4 regions of the Musicola paradisiaca NCPPB 2511 genome follow, and region 2 is predicted to be linked to each of the others. Evidence: predicted binding sites of a transcription regulator. Region 2 holds the regulator's gene; each other region holds the start of a gene.
What was found. Region 2 encodes PhoB, which activates phosphate uptake and scavenging genes when phosphate is short. Its sites were predicted from a motif close to CTGTCATAAAACTGNCNNAT; they were not measured.

Region 1 (4,214 bases), 1.9 Mb from region 2:
AACGCCCGCGGAGTGGGAACCAGTCGGCGTCCGGCGCGAACCAGCAGCGGGTCGCCGGTGGTGTGACGCAGTCGAGCCAGTGCCCGGCTCATGGCCGACGGGCTTAACTGCAAGCGTCGGGCGGCCTGCGCGACGCTGCCTTCTTCCAGCAAAACATGAAGCGTACTCAGAAGATTCAGATCCGGTTTTGACATGATGACATCCTGCTAGCTGTTGTGGCCTGCAGCTATGGCCTGATATAGGGCGTGACATGCACGATTGTACTGCATGTCGTGCGTCTTCCGCCTGATGATGTGGCGTCATAGGCTATGGAATACATACCCCACGAGGTTTATCTATGATGCCCCTGACTGCTTCGTCCCGTGCCGCCCCGCAGACTGGCGGCGGCGCATTTATCAGTCTCTCTCTGTCTTCTCTGCTGTCCTCGCTGGGCACCAGCGTTGCCAACATCGCGTTGCCTGAATTCATGCTGGCGTTTCAGGCGCCGCTGGCGCAGGTGCAGTGGGTGGTGATCGCCTACTTGTTGGCGCTGACCGCTACGGTAATCGGCGTCGGGCGTCTGGGGGATATGTTCGGCCGTCGGCGCTGGCTGTCGACCGGTATTGTGTGGTTTACGCTGGCTTCGCTGGGATGTGGGCTGGCGCCGAACCTCGCCATGTTGATCGCGGCACGGATCGCTCAAGGGCTGGGCGCGGCAATCATGATGGCGATGACGCTGGCGCTGGTCGGGGAGACGGTCGATAAGGCGTCGTTGGGGCGTGCGATCGGTCAGTTGGGGGCGATGTCGGCCGTCGGCACTGCGCTGGGGCCGACGTTAGGCGGCGTCTTACTGGCATATGCGGGGTGGCCGTCGCTGTTTCTGATCAATGTGCCGTTGGGTCTGCTGGCGTTATGGCTGGCGGCCCGGCGTCTGCCGGTAGCGGCCATGTCGCCGGATGCGCAGACAACCGGGTTTGACCTGGCGGGAACGCTGTGGCTGGTGGGGACGTTGGTGGCTTATGCGCTGGCGATGACGCCGGACGTAGACGTTATGGGCGCAACCCGGCCGTGGCTGCTGTCGGCGGCGATTGTCGGCCTGTTCGGGTTTATCCGGGTGGAGACGCACACCGCCAACCCGTTGATTCAGCCTGGTATGCTGCGTTCTGCGGTGATGGGCGGTGGGCTGGCGACCAGCCTGTTGGTGGCTGTCGTGATGATGACCACGCTGGTGGTCGGCCCATTCTATCTGCGTCATGCCTTGCGTTTGGATGCCACCCAAACCGGGCTGGTGATGTCCGCTGGGCCGTTAACCGCCGCGTTGACCGGCGCAGTGGCGGGGCGTTGGGTGGATCGCGCCGGGACGATGCGCATGACCATGCTGGGGTTGATGTTGATCATTCTCGGGTGTGGCACGCTGTCGGTCATGCCGTATTCAGCCGGTATTATTGGCTACGTTCTGCCGCTGTTAAGCCTCACCGCCGGGTATGCGCTGTTTCAAACCGCGAATAACACCTCATTGATGAAAAACGTGGATGCCACCCAACGCGGCCTGGTGTCGGGCATGGTGAATCTGTCGCGTAATCTGGGGTTGATCACCGGCGCGGCTGTGATGGGGGCGTTATTTGCGCAGGCGAGCTCGGTCGATCTGGCGTCGACGCTGGATATGACGGCGCGTGCCGAAGCGGTATCCGGCGGGATGCGCACAACGTTTCAGACGGCTGCGGCGCTGGTATTGATGGCAGTACCGATCGCGTGGTTCAGTGTACGCCGCCGTTCGGGTTGAGCAGCGGCGATAATCACATGGAACGTCAGTGAGTTCATTTTTTAATCATAAACCCGTCATCAAATTTTCATCTGCGGTGCTCTTAATAACAGCCATTGTTCAGTTAGCGGGAATAGGCTCATGTCTCAGGCACTGTTGGAACCCGAAATCAGCCCACAGAGTGAACCCAGGGCGTTCGCGCCGGACAACGTTTTGTCGGTGCGTCAGTTAAGTAAGGCTTACGCGGGACAGCGCAACCCGGTGTTGGACGGCATCAGTTTTGATCTGTGCGCGGGTGAAATGGTGGCGGTGATTGGCCGTTCCGGCGCCGGGAAATCCACCCTGCTGCATGTGATGAACGGTACCCTGCCGGCCAACGCCGGGCAGATCCTGCGTTATCGCGCTGCGCACGACCAGCAGGACATTCTGCAACTCGGCGGGCGCGATATGCGCCAGTGGCGCAGCGAGTGCGGCATGATTTTCCAGGATTTTTGTCTGGTGCCGCGCCTGGATGTGCTGACCAACGTGCTATTGGGCCGGTTGAGCCAAACCTCTACGTTGAAATCCTTTTTCAAACTCTTCTCCGACGAAGACCGCGCCCACGCCATCGGGCTGTTGCAGTGGATGAACCTGCTGCCGCAGGCGTTGCAGCGCGCGGAGCATCTCTCCGGCGGGCAGATGCAGCGCGTCGCCATTTGCCGGGCGCTGATGCAGAACCCGCGCATCCTGCTGGCGGACGAGCCGGTCGCCTCTCTCGATCCGAAAAACACCCGCCGCATTATGGATGTGCTGCGTCAGGTCAGCGAAAACGGCATCACTGTGGTCGTCAACCTGCATTCGGTCGAGCTGGTCAAAAGTTATTGCACCCGCGTCATCGGCATTGCGCAGGGGCGCATCGTTTTTGACGGCGCGCCATCCGGGCTGAGCGACGGTCTGCTGCAAACGCTGTACGGCGACGAGATCCATCAGGTTCACTGATTTTTTACACCCCCCTGTCATTTAATGACTCGTTAAACACTACATAACAACAGGCAGAACCCATGAAGAAAAATATCGTGATGACTACGCTGCTGGCGGGTGCGGTACTGACCGCCGGTTCTTTTGCTCAGGCTGCGCCGCGGGAGCTGAATCTGGGAATTCTGGGCGGCCAGAATGCGACCCAGCAGATCGGCGATAACCAGTGTGTGAAACAGTTTCTGGACAAAGAACTGAATGTGGATACCCAGCTGCGCAACGCTTCCGATTACGCTGGGGTGATCCAGGGGCTGCTGGGCAAGAAGATCGATCTGGTATTGAGCATGTCGCCGTCCTCGTTCGCCTCGGTCTACCTCAAGGATCCGAACGCGGTGGATGTGATGGGGATCGTGGTGGATGACGCCGACCAGTCGCGCGGTTATCACTCGGTGGTGGTGGTCAAGGCGGACAGCCCGTACCAGAAGCTGGAAGATCTGAAAGGCAAAGCGTTCGGTTTTGCCGACCCGGATTCTACCTCCGGCTACCTGATCCCCAACCATGCGTTTAAAGAGAAATTCGGCGGCTCGCCGGACGATAAATACAACAACTTCTTTTCCAGCGTGACCTTCTCCGGCGGCCATGAGCAGGACATTCTCGGGGTGCTGAACGGCCAGTTCGATGGCGCAGTGACCTGGGCATCCATGATCGGCGATTACAACAGCGGTTACACCAGCGGCGCGTTCGGCCGGCTGATTCGCATGGATCATCCGGATTTGATGAAGCAAATCCGTATCATCTGGCAATCGCCGTTGATCCCGAACGGCCCGGTGTTGGTGAGCAATGCGTTGCCGGCGGATCTTAAAACCAAGCTTATCGCCGCGGTACACAAACTGGATAAGGAAGACCACGCCTGCTTCGTGAAGGCGGTGGGCGGCAAGCAACACATCGGCCCAGCCACGGTCGATGATTACAAAACCATCATCGATATGAAGCGTGAACTGACCAAAGGCAACCGCTAATACGGCAAGGGGGCCGACTATGCTCGGCCTGACCCATAGCGCCAGGCGAGGCGGCGGGGCACGAAAATCCGCCGCCTGAAAAACGCAAGGGAAGCGCTTCCCGCCCCCACTCACACGGCCCGCTTATGCACAATCCCGATTTTGAGCACTATTACCAGCAAATTCGCACCCGTCAGAAACGCGACACGCTGCTCTGGTCTTTGACGCTGGCGCTGTTGTATCTCGGCGCGGGTAAGCTGTCCGAATTTAATGTCTATACGCTGTGGAGTTCGTTTCCGCATTTCTTTGATTATCTGGCGGAAACCTTGCCGATCCTGCACTGGCAACTGCTGTTCGCCGACGGGCATACCGAAGGATCGCTGGCGTATTGGGGTTATCGCCTGAATATCCAGTTACCGCTGATTTGGGAGACGCTCAACCTGGCGCTGGCGTCGACACTGGTGTCCGTCGGCGTATCGATGGTGCTGGCGTTTCTGGCCGCCGGGAATACTCAGGTTCCG
Region 2 (4,214 bases):
GACTTGCGGAAGAAAATCACCGCCGCATAGTGCCTGTTGCTTAAAGAAACCATAGGTACCGGACGCGGAGTTCCGGCCATAGCGTAGCAGCGAACGTTGCCGCCAGACGCCGCCCAGGCCGACGTCCTGCCACCACCGCACCGATTTCCCCGCGCCACAACGGCGGGTGACGGAAAAGATCGCGTCCAATTGCTGCAGATTAAGGCCGGCAACCGGATTGTCCTGATTGACCAACACTACCAATGCATCCATCGCCACCGGCACCGCCAACGGCGCGTAACCGTAATGTTGAACGAAAGCCTCAATCTCGCTGCTTTTCATTGGCCTGCTCATCGGCCCCAGCTGCGCGGCACCCGCCGCCAACGCTGTCGGTGCGGAGGATGACCCTGCCGCCTGGATCTGCAGATTGACGCCGGGGTAATGCTGGCCAAAATCCGCCGCCCAAAACGTCATCAAATTGGCCAGCGTATCCGAACCGGCGCTGGACAAATTGCCCGCCAGCATCTGGCGCGGCTCTGCATGGCAAACCAGGCTGAACAGCAGGCCAATCAAGATGTACAGGCGCGAAGCGGGTGTCATATCGGTATTCCATCGGAAAAAGATAAGCCGCGCCCAAGCAGAGCGCGGCCGGCGTATTTTCAGCCACGAACAGGCGGCGATCAAGCGCAGAAACTCACCCTCAAACCAGCGGTTTAGCCGCATTCTGATTCAGTGCTGAACGAACGATCAACGGATTGGGCAAGGTAAACATGAAACGAGAGCCGACGCCCTCTTCACTGATGATTTCCAGCCGCGAATCATGATGGCTGAGTGCATGCTTCACAATCGCCAGCCCCAACCCGCTGCCGCCGGTCTGGCGCGAACGCGCCTTATCGACTCGATAAAAACGTTCGGTCAAACGGGGAAGGTGCTCCGCGGCAATCCCCGGCCCGTTATCGCTGACCTGAAACTGCGCGCCTTGTGGAGTCTGCTGCCAGCACACTTCGATACGGGTGCCCTTCGGCGTATGGTTAACAGCGTTATACACCAGATTGGACACCGCGCTGCGTAATTGCTCTTCATTGCCGAACACCTGAAGCTGCTCGTTAACGCGAAAGATGATTTCATGCCGATCCTGACTGAGCGTCTGCGCCTCACGCTGCAACACCCGCAACATCATGGGCACGTCGACTTTTTCATTCAGGTCGATATCGGTCGCCGCTTCGATGCGTGACAACGTCAGCAACTGCTTGACCAGCCCGTCCATGCGGCGCGTTTGCTCCTGCATGGTCTGCAACGCCTTGGCCTGCAGCGCGCCGTCCAGCGAATCGTCATTCATCATTTCCAGATAGCCCTGCAACACCGTCAACGGTGTGCGCAGTTCATGGCTAACATTGGCGAAGAAATTGCGACGCGCGCCCTCTAACTGACGCATCTGCGTCACATCACGCACCACCATCAACAGTTGCCCTGCGGAATATGGCATGACACGGAACTCCACATGGCGAGTCTGCTTGATCTGCAACATCAAGGGACGGCTGAAGTCCTGCGATTGCATATACTGGGCAAATTCAGGGAAACGCAACAGGTTAAGCACATTCTGGCCGTTGTCTTCCGGCCAGCGGAAACCCAGCAGATGCTGAGCCAGCTGGTTGCACCAGATAATCACGCCGTCTTCAGTCGTGATTATCACGGCGTCCGGCAACGATTCCGCACCGCTGCGAAAACGTTTGATCAACAACGCCAGTTCGCGACGGCGACGGCGATTGCGCAATTGCATCTGATACAAACCATAAAACAGCGGCTCCCAGCTCCAGCGGCCGGGAGGTGGCGTCATGCTGCGGTCGACCCACAACCAATGGGAAAGGCGTAGCTGATTATAAAAATTCCAGCACAGAGCGCCGAGCGCCGATGCCAGCAGACACCACGGCAGCGCGTCGAACAATAGCCCCAGCAGCACACCGGGCAAACAAAAAAAAGCCAGCTCCAGCGCCAGCTTTTTCCAGGATAAACGTTCCAGCACCTAAAATCGTCTCCGGGCTCACGCCGTCAGTAGCGCGTTGAAAAACGGTATCCGGTTCCACGAACCGTCTGCACCATCTTGTCATGCCCGGTAGTTTCCAGCGCTTTGCGCAGGCGGCGGATATGAACGTCCACAGTGCGATCCTCAACATAAACGTTAGTGCCCCAGACATGATTCAGCAACTGCTCACGGCTGTACACCCGTTCAGGATGAGTCATAAAAAAGTGCAACAGCTTAAATTCGGTCGGCCCCATATCCAGCGCGTACTCTTCGGTAGTCACGCGATGCGAAGACGGATCCAGGCTCAGGCCGCGCATCTCGATCACCTCTTCCACCGCCATCGGCGAAATCCGGCGCATGACCGCCTTAATGCGCGCCACCAGCTCTTTGGGCGAAAACGGCTTGGTAATATAATCGTCGGCCCCCACTTCCAGGCCGCGTACCCGATCCTCTTCCTCGCCGCGAGCGGTCAACATCATGACGGGAATATCGCGGGTCAACGCTTCGCGTTTCATATGCTTGATGAACTGCAAACCGGAACCGCCCGGCAGCATCCAATCCAGCAGCACCAGCTCGGGATACGGTTCCGCCAGCCGGGAAACAGCGACGTCGTAATCCTCGGCTTCCACCGGCTGATAACCGTTTTGCTCCAGCACAAAGCACACCATCTCACGAATGGGCGCTTCATCCTCTACCACCAAAATACGTCTTGCCATTGTCAATCCTGCCGTTAATCATCACGGTTAGCATGCGGTGTGCATTATGCGTCAGTTTTATGACAGATTTATGAAAAGCCGCCCGCACAGCGTTTTCCCCTAAATGGCTCCCTCAACCTACTCCGCCCCCGCCCCACCGTACAAGATTAATTTCGGACACAGCCTAAACCGCATGCTTATAATCGCCGATGATAACAGTGCAGAGCCCTCTTCTTCGCAGGATGTGCTGGCGATTGCCCCAGCCTGGGGCCGTGCCGCGAACGGGGCAGAAACAAACAGACGATATCGGTTGCACGCACCTGCAGGGAATTCCATGCGAATTATTCATACGTCAGACTGGCACCTCGGCCAGTACTTTTATACCCGAAGCCGGGCCCCCGAACATCAGGCATTCCTGAACTGGCTGGTGCAACAAACCGAAGAACACCATGTTGATGCAGTAATAGTCGCAGGCGACGTGTTTGATAACGGCACGCCGCCCAGCTACGCCCGGGAAATGTACAACCGCTTTGTGGTTGACTTGCAACGCACCGGCTGTCAACTGGTGGTGATGGCGGGCAACCACGATTCGGTGGCGACGCTCAACGAATCCCGCTCGTTACTGGCTTGCCTCAACACGCAGGTCGTCGCCGGTTTCGAAGGCGACTATCACCAACAGGTGCTGTTGCTTAAAAACCGTCAGGGCGAGCCCGGTGCGCTGCTGTGCGCAGTACCCTATCTACGCCCACGCGATGTACTATTCAGCCAGGCCGGGCAATCGGCCGGAGAAAAACAGCAGGCGTTGCAGGACGCCATCGCCCGTCATTATCAGCAGTGTTACGACTTGGCCTGTCAGCGGCGGGACGAACTGGCCTGCGCATTGCCGATTGTATTGACCGGCCACCTCACCACCGTCGGCGTGACCACCACCGAGTCCGTGCGCGACATCTATATCGGTACGCTGGATGCGTTTCCCGCCCAGGCGTTTCCTCCGGCGGATTACATCGCCCTCGGGCACATTCACCGCCCGCAGCGGGTGGCGCAAAGTGAGCATATCCGTTACAGCGGCTCACCGATCCCCCTCAGTTTTGACGAGCTGAATCACGAAAAATCCGTCTTTCTGGTGGAGCTCGATAACGACGGGCTACACGACATCGTCGCGCTGGAAACGCCCGTCACCCAACCGATGCAGTTGGTCAAAGGCAACCTGGCGGAAATCGAACGTCGGCTGAATGGGTTTCGCGACTATCAGGGCGAGAAACCGGTGTGGCTGGATATCGAAATCGCCACGCAGGATTACCTCAACGACATCCAACAGCAGATACAGCACATGACGGAAAACCTGCATGTGGAAATCCTGTTGCTGCGCCGCGCCCGGGAACAGCATTTACAGATGTTGATGCAGCAGGAAAAGGAAACGCTGGAAGAACTGCAACCGGTCGAGGTGTTCGAGCGGCGCCTGGCGCTGGAGCCGGAACTGGAGGAGGAACGTCGGCAACGGCTACGGGGCCTGTTCA
Region 3 (4,214 bases), 910 kb from region 2:
GAATCGCCCCATTTTCGCGACCACATGATCCCGATCGCCATCAACAACGTCAGCGCTTTCTCCAAAAACCCAGCCGGGCGGCTACGCCGACGGCCATGCGGAATTGGAGCAGTTCTCCCCGCACGACGACCGCCGGCCGGAAGCAGTGGCCGATGTCTTGACGCGCGCCGGCCTGCAGCCGGTCTGGAAAGACTGGGAGGGATATCTGGGCCGGACGATCGCAAACTGACGGACGCGATCCCGATCACCGCGCGCCGAGGCGATCGCCCCGCTCGTCGGGGAAGATCAGGCTGAATACGATCCGGCCGATCTCCCCGTCGAGCGGATCGCAACGGGCCGTGACCTCGCCGCCGTGCAGCGTCATGATCGCCCGCACGATCGACAACCCCAGGCCACTGGAATCGCTGCCCGCGCTGCGGGTGGCATCCCCCCGGTAGAAACGGTCGAACAAGCGCGCCAGCTGGTCTTGCGGCAATACCGGCGCCAGATTGCTCACCGCCACCACCACCCGCCCGGGCAGGGTTTCCACCGTCAAGCGTACTTGACTGTCCGCGCTCGCATAACGCACCGCATTCGCCACCAGATTGCTCAACGCCCGCTGGAACAGCAAGGCGTCCGCCGTCAGCGCGGCTTGTCCATCGCAACGCAGCGTGATGCCGCGTTCCTCCGCCAGCATGTCGAAATAGTCCGCCACCCGCCGCAGCTCGCTGGCGACATCAAGCCGTACAAGGTTCAGCACCGGCTGCTCATGGCTGGCCCGCGCCAGAAACAGGATGTTCTCCACCATGCGCGAAATGCGTTCCAGTTCGACGATATTGTCCGACAGCAGCGTCTCGTATTCCTCGACGTTGCGCGGCTGGTACAGCGCTACCTGACAGTGCCCCATCAGCGCGCCGATGGGCGTGCGGATCTCATGCGCCAAATCGGCGGAAAACTGGGTCAACCGTTGATAACCCTCGGTCAGGCGATCCAGCATGGCATTGAAGGCGCGAATCAGTTGCCTCACCTCCTGCGGCGCGTCCGCCTCGCTTACGCGGGTGGAAAGGGTATGCGGCGCAATCGCCGCGGCCTGCGCCGTCATCCGCCACAGCGGTTTCAACCCCCGCCGCAGCACCAGATAGCCCAGCCCGCCGATCAACGCGAAGGCCGCGGCCACCGCACTCAACACCCGCCACAGGTAACGTTCCAGCATCTTCTGTTCGTTGACCATGACATGGGCGGCGGCGATCTGCAGTATCTGTCCGTCATCAAGCCGTACCAGCGCAGACACGGCGCGCAACGGCACGCCTTGTTCTGTTGCGCCACTGCGAACCTGGTCGACCGACAATGCGGCATTCACCGCTGTCGGCGTCATCAGCGGCAACACGATACGCGCCGGGTTTACGTTAATCAGCGGTTTTTGTCCCGGCAGCGAAAACAGCAGCACGTCCTGTTCGCTGCCCAGCATGTTCTCAAACAGACCGGTATTGCCGGCCAGCACCGGCAGCGTGAAATTCCGGCCCAGCAGATGGCGGTAATATTCCACCCGCCCGGTGACTTGCAGATCGCTGCGTCGGTACATGTCGTGGCGCAGCGCGCCATACAGATAACCGCCGACCAGGCTCACCACCAGCGTAGCGACCAATGCAAACAGCAGGCTGCAACGCACCGTCAGCGAGGTGGCGCGCCAACGTTGGAGCCAGCCGTTCATGCGCGCGGCTCGCACACATAACCGATACCGCGCACGGTATGGATCAGCTTGATATCGAAAGGTTTATCAATCTTGGCACGCAGACGTTTCACCGCCACATCCACCACATTGGTGTCGCTATCGAAATTCATGTCCCACACCTGCGAGGCGATCAGGGTGCGCGAGAGCACTTCACCCTCGCGTCGCACCAGCAGATGCAACAGCATAAACTCCTTGTTGGTCAGAGGGATAACCACCTCCTGCCGCGTGGCCTTGCGCCGCAGCACATCCAGGCGCAAATCCGCCACTGCGTAGTGATCCGCCTCGCGCACCACGCCGCGACGCAGCAAGGTACGTATGCGCAACACCAATTCAGTAAACGAAAAAGGTTTGATCAGATAGTCGTCGGCCCCCAGTTCCAGCCCGCGAATACGGTCGTGCAACTGGTCGCGCGCGGTCAGAAACAGTACCGGCACATCGCTTTTCTTACGCAGCATTTCGATAAGCTGCCAGCCGCTCAACCCCGGCAACATGACGTCCAAAATGATGGCGTCGTAGCCATGCTCCAGCGCGTTGAACAATCCTTCAGTGCCGCTGCGCGCCAGATCGACCGCATATCCGGCTTCGGTCAGCCCTTTTTTCAGGTAATCGCCGGTACTGACATCGTCCTCAACCACCAGAATACGCATCGTCGCTACTCCCGCCGCCTGACGGCACCACTGCCGGTGACGCCATCATAACAACTTCGCGCCGGCGACTTGATGACATTAATGTCATCAAACCGTCATCCTGACGACCCAAACGCCTCACCATGATAAACACACGCCAACCAGGGAAAAAACCACGTCCAGCCCAGGAGAACAGCACCATGACAACGTCTCGTTTTACCGGTTTATTACTTTCCTCCCTGCTGCTGTGCAGCCAGTGGTCCAGCGCCGCCGATGCGCCTGCTAAACCGCAACCGCCGGTACGCGGCACGATCACTGCCGTCACCGACAGCCAGCTACAACTGACCGACCGCTCAGGGCAGAATATCGACGCGATGCTGACCGCCCAGACCCGCGTCATGAGCATAGCCAAAGCCAATCCGGGCGATATTAAACCGGACAGTTTCATCGGCACCGCCGCCATTCCCCAACCGGACGGAACGCTGAAAGCGTTGGAAGTGCATGTGTTCGACGCCAGCCTGCGCGGCACCGGCGAAGGTTTCCGGCCGTGGGAATCCGCCGACGGCAAAAGCGGCACCATGACCAACGGCACCGTCGGCAAACTGGTCAACAGCAATGGCCGAACCCTGACCGTGACCTATAACGGCGGCCAGAAGACCGTCATCGTGCCGGACGACGTCCCCATCGTCACGATCGCGCCTGGCGATCGCAGCCTGCTGAAACCGGGCGCGCACATCGTGCTGTTCTCCCGGCTTGACGACCAGGGCAAGCGCGTCGCGCTTGCGGTTTCCGCCGGCAAAGACGGCACCGTGCCCCCGATGTAACCGGAGACGTTATGCCGTCATCTCGCCGCCCGATACACGCCTGGCCCGTTAGGCTTACTCACTGGATCAACCCGCTGGCCATGACGGGTATGTTCATGAGCGGGTGGGAAATCTACAACGCCGCGCCGCTGTTCGATTTTCATTTTCCTTCTGCCGTCACGCTGGGCGGCTGGCTGGGCGGCGCTATCGGCTGGCATCTGGCGGTGATGTGGCTGTTGGCAGGCAACGGTGCGCTGTATGTGCTGTGGAGTCTCGGCAGCGGCCACTGGCGAAGACGCTGGCTGCCGCTCAGCCCGGCGGCGCTGCAACAGGATATCCAACGGGCGCTGACGCTACGCCTGCGGCACGACGGGCACCGGTACAACGCGATCCAAAAGCTGATGTACATCGGTGTTATCGTGCTGGGCGTATTGCTGGTGCTCTCGGGACTTGCGATTTGGAAACCGGTGCAGTTGTACTGGCTGACCGATCTGCTGGGCGGTTTCGCCAACGCCCGCTACGTTCATTTCTTCGCCATGAGCGGCATCGGTCTGTTTGTGGCGATCCATGTGCTGATGGTGTTGGTGGTACCGCGCACCCTGTGGGCAATGCTGACCGGAGGCAACCATGAGCGATAAACCGCAACGCCGCCCCCCGCTGGTACTGGCGCCGGATCAGAAAAAACAGTTGGTGAATCTGGAGCGCCGCCTGATGTTACGTTCCGGGCTGACGCTTGGCGCCGTAGCGATGCTCACCGGCTGCAATATGCAGGACGGCGACAGCGTCGACAAAGTGCTGTGGGCCATGTCGCGCTGGAACGATCGGGTGCAGGCCTGGTTGTTCAGCGGGCAACGGTTGGCGCCTAGTTATCGCCCGGATCAGATTACGCAACCTTTCCCGTTCAATGCGTTTTATCCGGAGTACAACGTGCCGGACATCGATCTGGGCAGCTACCGTCTGGAAGTGGCAGGCAAAGTAGAGAAAAAAGGCGTCTGGACGCTGGAGCAGCTGCGTCGGCTGCCGCAGGAAACCCAGATTACCCGGCTGATTTGCATTGAGGGTTGGAGCGCCATC
Region 4 (4,214 bases), 1.2 Mb from region 2:
CAAGAATACGCTGGAAGGGCGTTTCAGCCATGGTGAAATCAATCTGTCTGAGCTGGGGCCGCAGGCGGATGCCCTGCTGGCGAAAGTACAGCATATTCAAATTATTGCCTGTGGTACGTCTTACAATGCCGGTATGGTGTCGCGGTATTGGTTTGAGTCGCTGGCCGGTATTCCCTGTGATGTGGAAATCGCCTCGGAATTCCGTTACCGCAAACCGGCAGTGCGCGCCAACAGTTTGATGATCACCCTGTCTCAGTCCGGTGAAACTGCCGATACGCTGGCGGCGCTGCGTTTGTCGAAAGAACTGGGGTATCTGGGATCGCTGGCGATTTGCAACGTGGCGGGTTCATCCCTGGTGCGTGAGTCCGATCTGTCGTTGATGACCCGCGCAGGCGCTGAAATCGGTGTGGCGTCTACCAAGGCATTTACGACTCAGTTGACGGTGTTACTGTTGCTGGTGGCGCGTGTTGGCCGTCTGCGTGGAATGGATGCCGGCATCGAGCAGGATATCGTACATGCTTTGCAGGCCTTACCGGCGCGCATTGAACAGATGTTATCTCAGGACAAGCTGATTGAAGCGCTGGCGGAAGGTTTCTCCGACAAGCATCATGCGCTGTTCCTGGGGCGCGGCGACCAGTACCCGATCGCGATGGAAGGGGCGCTGAAGCTGAAGGAGATTTCCTATATCCATGCGGAAGCCTATGCGGCAGGCGAGTTGAAACATGGCCCGCTGGCGCTGATCGACGCCGATATGCCGGTGGTGGTGGTGGCGCCGAATAACGATCTGTTGGAAAAATTGAAATCCAACATCGAAGAAGTCCGCGCCCGGGGTGGGGAACTGTACGTGTTTGCCGATGAGGACGCCGGCTTCACCTCGGACAGCGAGCTGATGAAGATCATTCAGTTGCCGCATGTGGAAGACATGATTGCGCCGATCTTTTATACCGTACCGTTGCAGTTGCTGTCTTATCATGTGGCGTTGATCAAAGGGACGGACGTTGACCAACCCCGTAATCTGGCGAAATCGGTGACAGTGGAGTAACCGATTTTTGAAGGGTACTGCTGACTGTACCGTGTCAGGGTAAATGGCAGTGTTTATTCCTGATCGTTAACTCAAACCTCCTGTCATCATATGCATGCGCAGGAGGTTTTTTTATGGTTGTTCTCACTGGATAAGCGACAAAAATAAAAGCGGCGTTATCAATGGAAAGGCTATCATTCCTGGTGGTGGTTATTTTTATAACATTATGTTTTTATTTGTTTTAATGGTTTATCTCGCTACAGGTTTCACCTTCCATCACCGGGAGGTTTACGGCTCATTACACCGTCCTTTCTCTGTGTGTCATAAAACCGTCACACTTCATACATTTTAGTGTCACTAAATTGACCTATTTTCTCCACCAGCAAACTACACTCTGATTAAACAATAGCTCCGGGTCTACACGCCTACGTATCCCACAGGAGGGATTATGAAACTCATGCGTACCACTGTTGCCAGTATTGTTGCTGCAAGCCTTTCTCTGACTGCGGTTTCTGCTTTTGCTGCAGCAAACCTCACTGGCGCAGGTGCGACATTCCCCGCTCCGGTTTATGCCAAGTGGGCTGATTCCTACGAAAAAGAAACGGGTAATAAGGTTAACTATCAGGGCATCGGTTCTTCCGGCGGCGTAAAACAAATCACCGCCAAAACCGTTGACTTTGGTGCTTCCGATGCGCCGCTGGCTGATGACAAACTGGCTCAGGACGGCCTGTTCCAGTTTCCGACTGTGATTGGCGGTATCGTTCTGGCGGTCAACCTGCCGGGCGTGAAAGCGGGTGAACTGACGCTGGATGGCAAAACGCTGGGTGATATCTACCTGGGCAACATCAAGAAATGGAACGATGCGGCGATTGCCAAACTGAACCCGGGCGTAAAACTGCCGGATCAGGATATCGCTGTGGTGCGCCGTGCCGACGGTTCCGGTACTTCCTACGTATTCACCAGCTATCTGGCTAAGGTCAATGCCGAGTGGAAAGAGAAGATTGGCGCGGGCAACACCGTAAACTGGCCGACTGGTCTGGGCGGTAAAGGCAACGACGGCATCGCGGCTTTCGTTCAACGTCTGCCGGGCGCCATCGGTTATGTGGAATATGCCTACGCCAAACAGAACAATTTGACCTATACCAAACTGATCTCTGCCGATGGCAAAGCAGTGAGCCCGACCGGCGTCACGTTCAGCAATGCCGCCAAGGGCGTTGACTGGAGCAAATCCTTCGCTCAAGACCTGACCAACCAGAAAGGCGCGGATGTATGGCCGATCACCTCAACCACCTTCATCCTGCTGCAAAAAGAGCAGAGTAAGCCGGAGCAGGGCACGGAAGTGCTGAAATTCTTCGACTGGGCCTACAACAAGGGCGGCGATCAGGCGGTTGCGCTGGATTACGCGACACTGCCGAAAGAGGTGGTATCTCAGGTGCGCGCTGCATGGAAAACCCAAATCAAGGATAGCAGCGGTAAGCCTCTGTACTGATTCTGACGGACGCGACAGGGTTGTTAGGTAAGTCACAGGGGCGGATAAACCGAAAAGGGGTATCCGCCTCTGAAACGCTTGGGGGGGAAACCCCATATTGGAAAGAAGAGAGACGTATGGCTGAATACAAGCCAACCATTACTCCTCCGGGAAAACAGGGCGATATGATTTTTAGCGCGCTGGTCAGATTGGCGGCGTTATTGACGCTGCTGCTGCTGGGCGGAATTATCGTTTCCCTGATTTTTGCTTCCTGGCCGAGTATCAAAACCTTCGGGCTATCGTTCCTGTGGACCAAAGAGTGGGACGCCCCCGCCGGGCAGTTCGGCGCACTGGTGCCTATCTACGGTACGCTGGTGACATCGTTGATTGCGTTGATCATCGCCATTCCCATCAGTTTCGGCATCGCTCTGTTTCTGACTGAACTGGCGCCGGGCTGGCTGAAGCGCCCGTTGGGCGTGGCCATTGAGCTGCTGGCGGCAATTCCCAGCATCGTTTACGGCATGTGGGGGCTGTTCGTCTTCGCGCCGCTGTTCGCTAAATATTTTCAACAACCGGTTGGCAACGTACTTTCCAGCATCCCGCTGGTGGGATCGCTGTTTTCCGGCCCGGCCTTCGGCATCGGCATTCTGGCCGCTGGGGTCATTTTGGCCATCATGATCATTCCTTACATCGCTGCGGTGATGCGTGATGTGTTCGAGCAGACGCCGGTAATGATGAAAGAGTCGGCCTATGGCATCGGTTGCACCACCTGGGAAGTGATTTGGCACATCGTACTGCCGTTCACCAAAAACGGGGTGATTGGCGGCGTCATGTTGGGATTGGGGCGCGCGCTCGGTGAAACCATGGCGGTGACTTTTATCATCGGCAACACCTACCAACTGGACAGTATCTCGCTATACATGCCGGGTAATAGCATCACCTCGGCGCTGGCTAATGAATTCGCTGAGGCGGATACCGGTCTGCATACCGCCGCGTTGATGGAACTGGGGCTGATTCTGTTCGTGATCACCTTTATCGTGCTGGCGTGTTCGAAGTTAATGATCATGCGTCTGGCGAAAAATGAAGGAACGCGATGATGGCATCGATTGGCATTGAAAATAGCGCCGAAGTGGCGCAAACGCGCCGCAAAATGCAGGCCTGGCGGCGGCAGAAGAACCGTATCGCGCTGTGTATGTCCATGCTGACCATGGCCTTTGGGTTGTTCTGGCTTATCTGGATTCTGTTTTCCACCCTGACCAAAGGGGTGGACGGTATGACGCTGTCGTTGTTTACCGAAATGACACCACCGCCCAATACGGCGGGCGGCGGTCTGGCGAATGCCATCGTCGGCAGTGGGCTGCTGATCCTGTGGGCGACGCTGTTCGGTACGCCGCTGGGGATCCTGGCCGGCGTCTATCTGGCGGAGTATGGCCGCAAATCGCTGATTGCCGAAGTCATCCGCTTTATCAACGATATTCTGCTGTCGGCGCCGTCCATCGTGGTCGGGTTGTTCGTCTATACCCTGGTCGTGGCCAAAATGGAGCATTTCTCCGGTTGGGCCGGGGTGATTGCGCTGGCGTTGTTGCAGGTGCCGATCGTGATTCGTACCACGGAAAACATGCTCAAACTGGTACCGGACAGCCTGCGTGAAGCGGCTTATGCGCTGGGGACGCCGAAGTGGAAGATGATTTCCGCCATCACGCTGAAAGCGTCGGTGTCTGGGAT

Region 1: a site for PhoB is predicted at 1,816-1,835, ahead of phnC (phosphonate ABC transporter ATP-binding protein). Genes of this name have one in related genera too.
Region 3: a site for PhoB is predicted at 2,440-2,459, ahead of DPA2511_RS19120 (heavy metal response regulator transcription factor). Genes of this name have one in related genera too.
Region 4: a site for PhoB is predicted at 1,340-1,359, ahead of pstS (phosphate ABC transporter substrate-binding protein PstS). Genes of this name have one in related genera too.

What each region holds. Positions count from the first base shown of each region.
Region 1 is NZ_CM001857.1:1,487,706-1,491,919, forward strand. It holds gene DPA2511_RS06755 (LysR family transcriptional regulator) at 1-194, opposite strand, end outside; gene DPA2511_RS06760 (MFS transporter) at 338-1,762, shown strand; gene phnC (phosphonate ABC transporter ATP-binding protein) at 1,883-2,719, shown strand; gene phnD (phosphonate ABC transporter substrate-binding protein) at 2,782-3,714, shown strand; gene phnE (phosphonate ABC transporter, permease protein PhnE) at 3,840-4,214, shown strand, end outside.
Region 2 is NZ_CM001857.1:3,369,601-3,373,814, forward strand. It holds gene DPA2511_RS14980 (PstS family phosphate ABC transporter substrate-binding protein) at 1-579, opposite strand, end outside; gene phoR (phosphate regulon sensor histidine kinase PhoR) at 680-2,002, opposite strand; gene phoB (phosphate response regulator transcription factor PhoB) at 2,029-2,718, opposite strand; gene sbcD (exonuclease subunit SbcD) at 3,032-4,214, shown strand, end outside.
Region 3 is NZ_CM001857.1:4,277,827-4,282,040, forward strand. It holds partial or broken gene thiH (2-iminoacetate synthase ThiH) at 1-229, shown strand, start outside; gene DPA2511_RS19115 (heavy metal sensor histidine kinase) at 245-1,690, opposite strand; gene DPA2511_RS19120 (heavy metal response regulator transcription factor) at 1,687-2,358, opposite strand; gene DPA2511_RS19125 (hypothetical protein) at 2,538-3,161, shown strand; gene DPA2511_RS19130 (cytochrome b/b6 domain-containing protein) at 3,173-3,778, shown strand; gene DPA2511_RS19135 (molybdopterin-dependent oxidoreductase) at 3,768-4,214, shown strand, end outside.
Region 4 is NZ_CM001857.1:4,589,865-4,594,078, forward strand. It holds gene glmS (glutamine--fructose-6-phosphate transaminase (isomerizing)) at 1-1,042, shown strand, start outside; gene pstS (phosphate ABC transporter substrate-binding protein PstS) at 1,470-2,510, shown strand; gene pstC (phosphate ABC transporter permease PstC) at 2,627-3,586, shown strand; gene pstA (phosphate ABC transporter permease PstA) at 3,586-4,214, shown strand, end outside.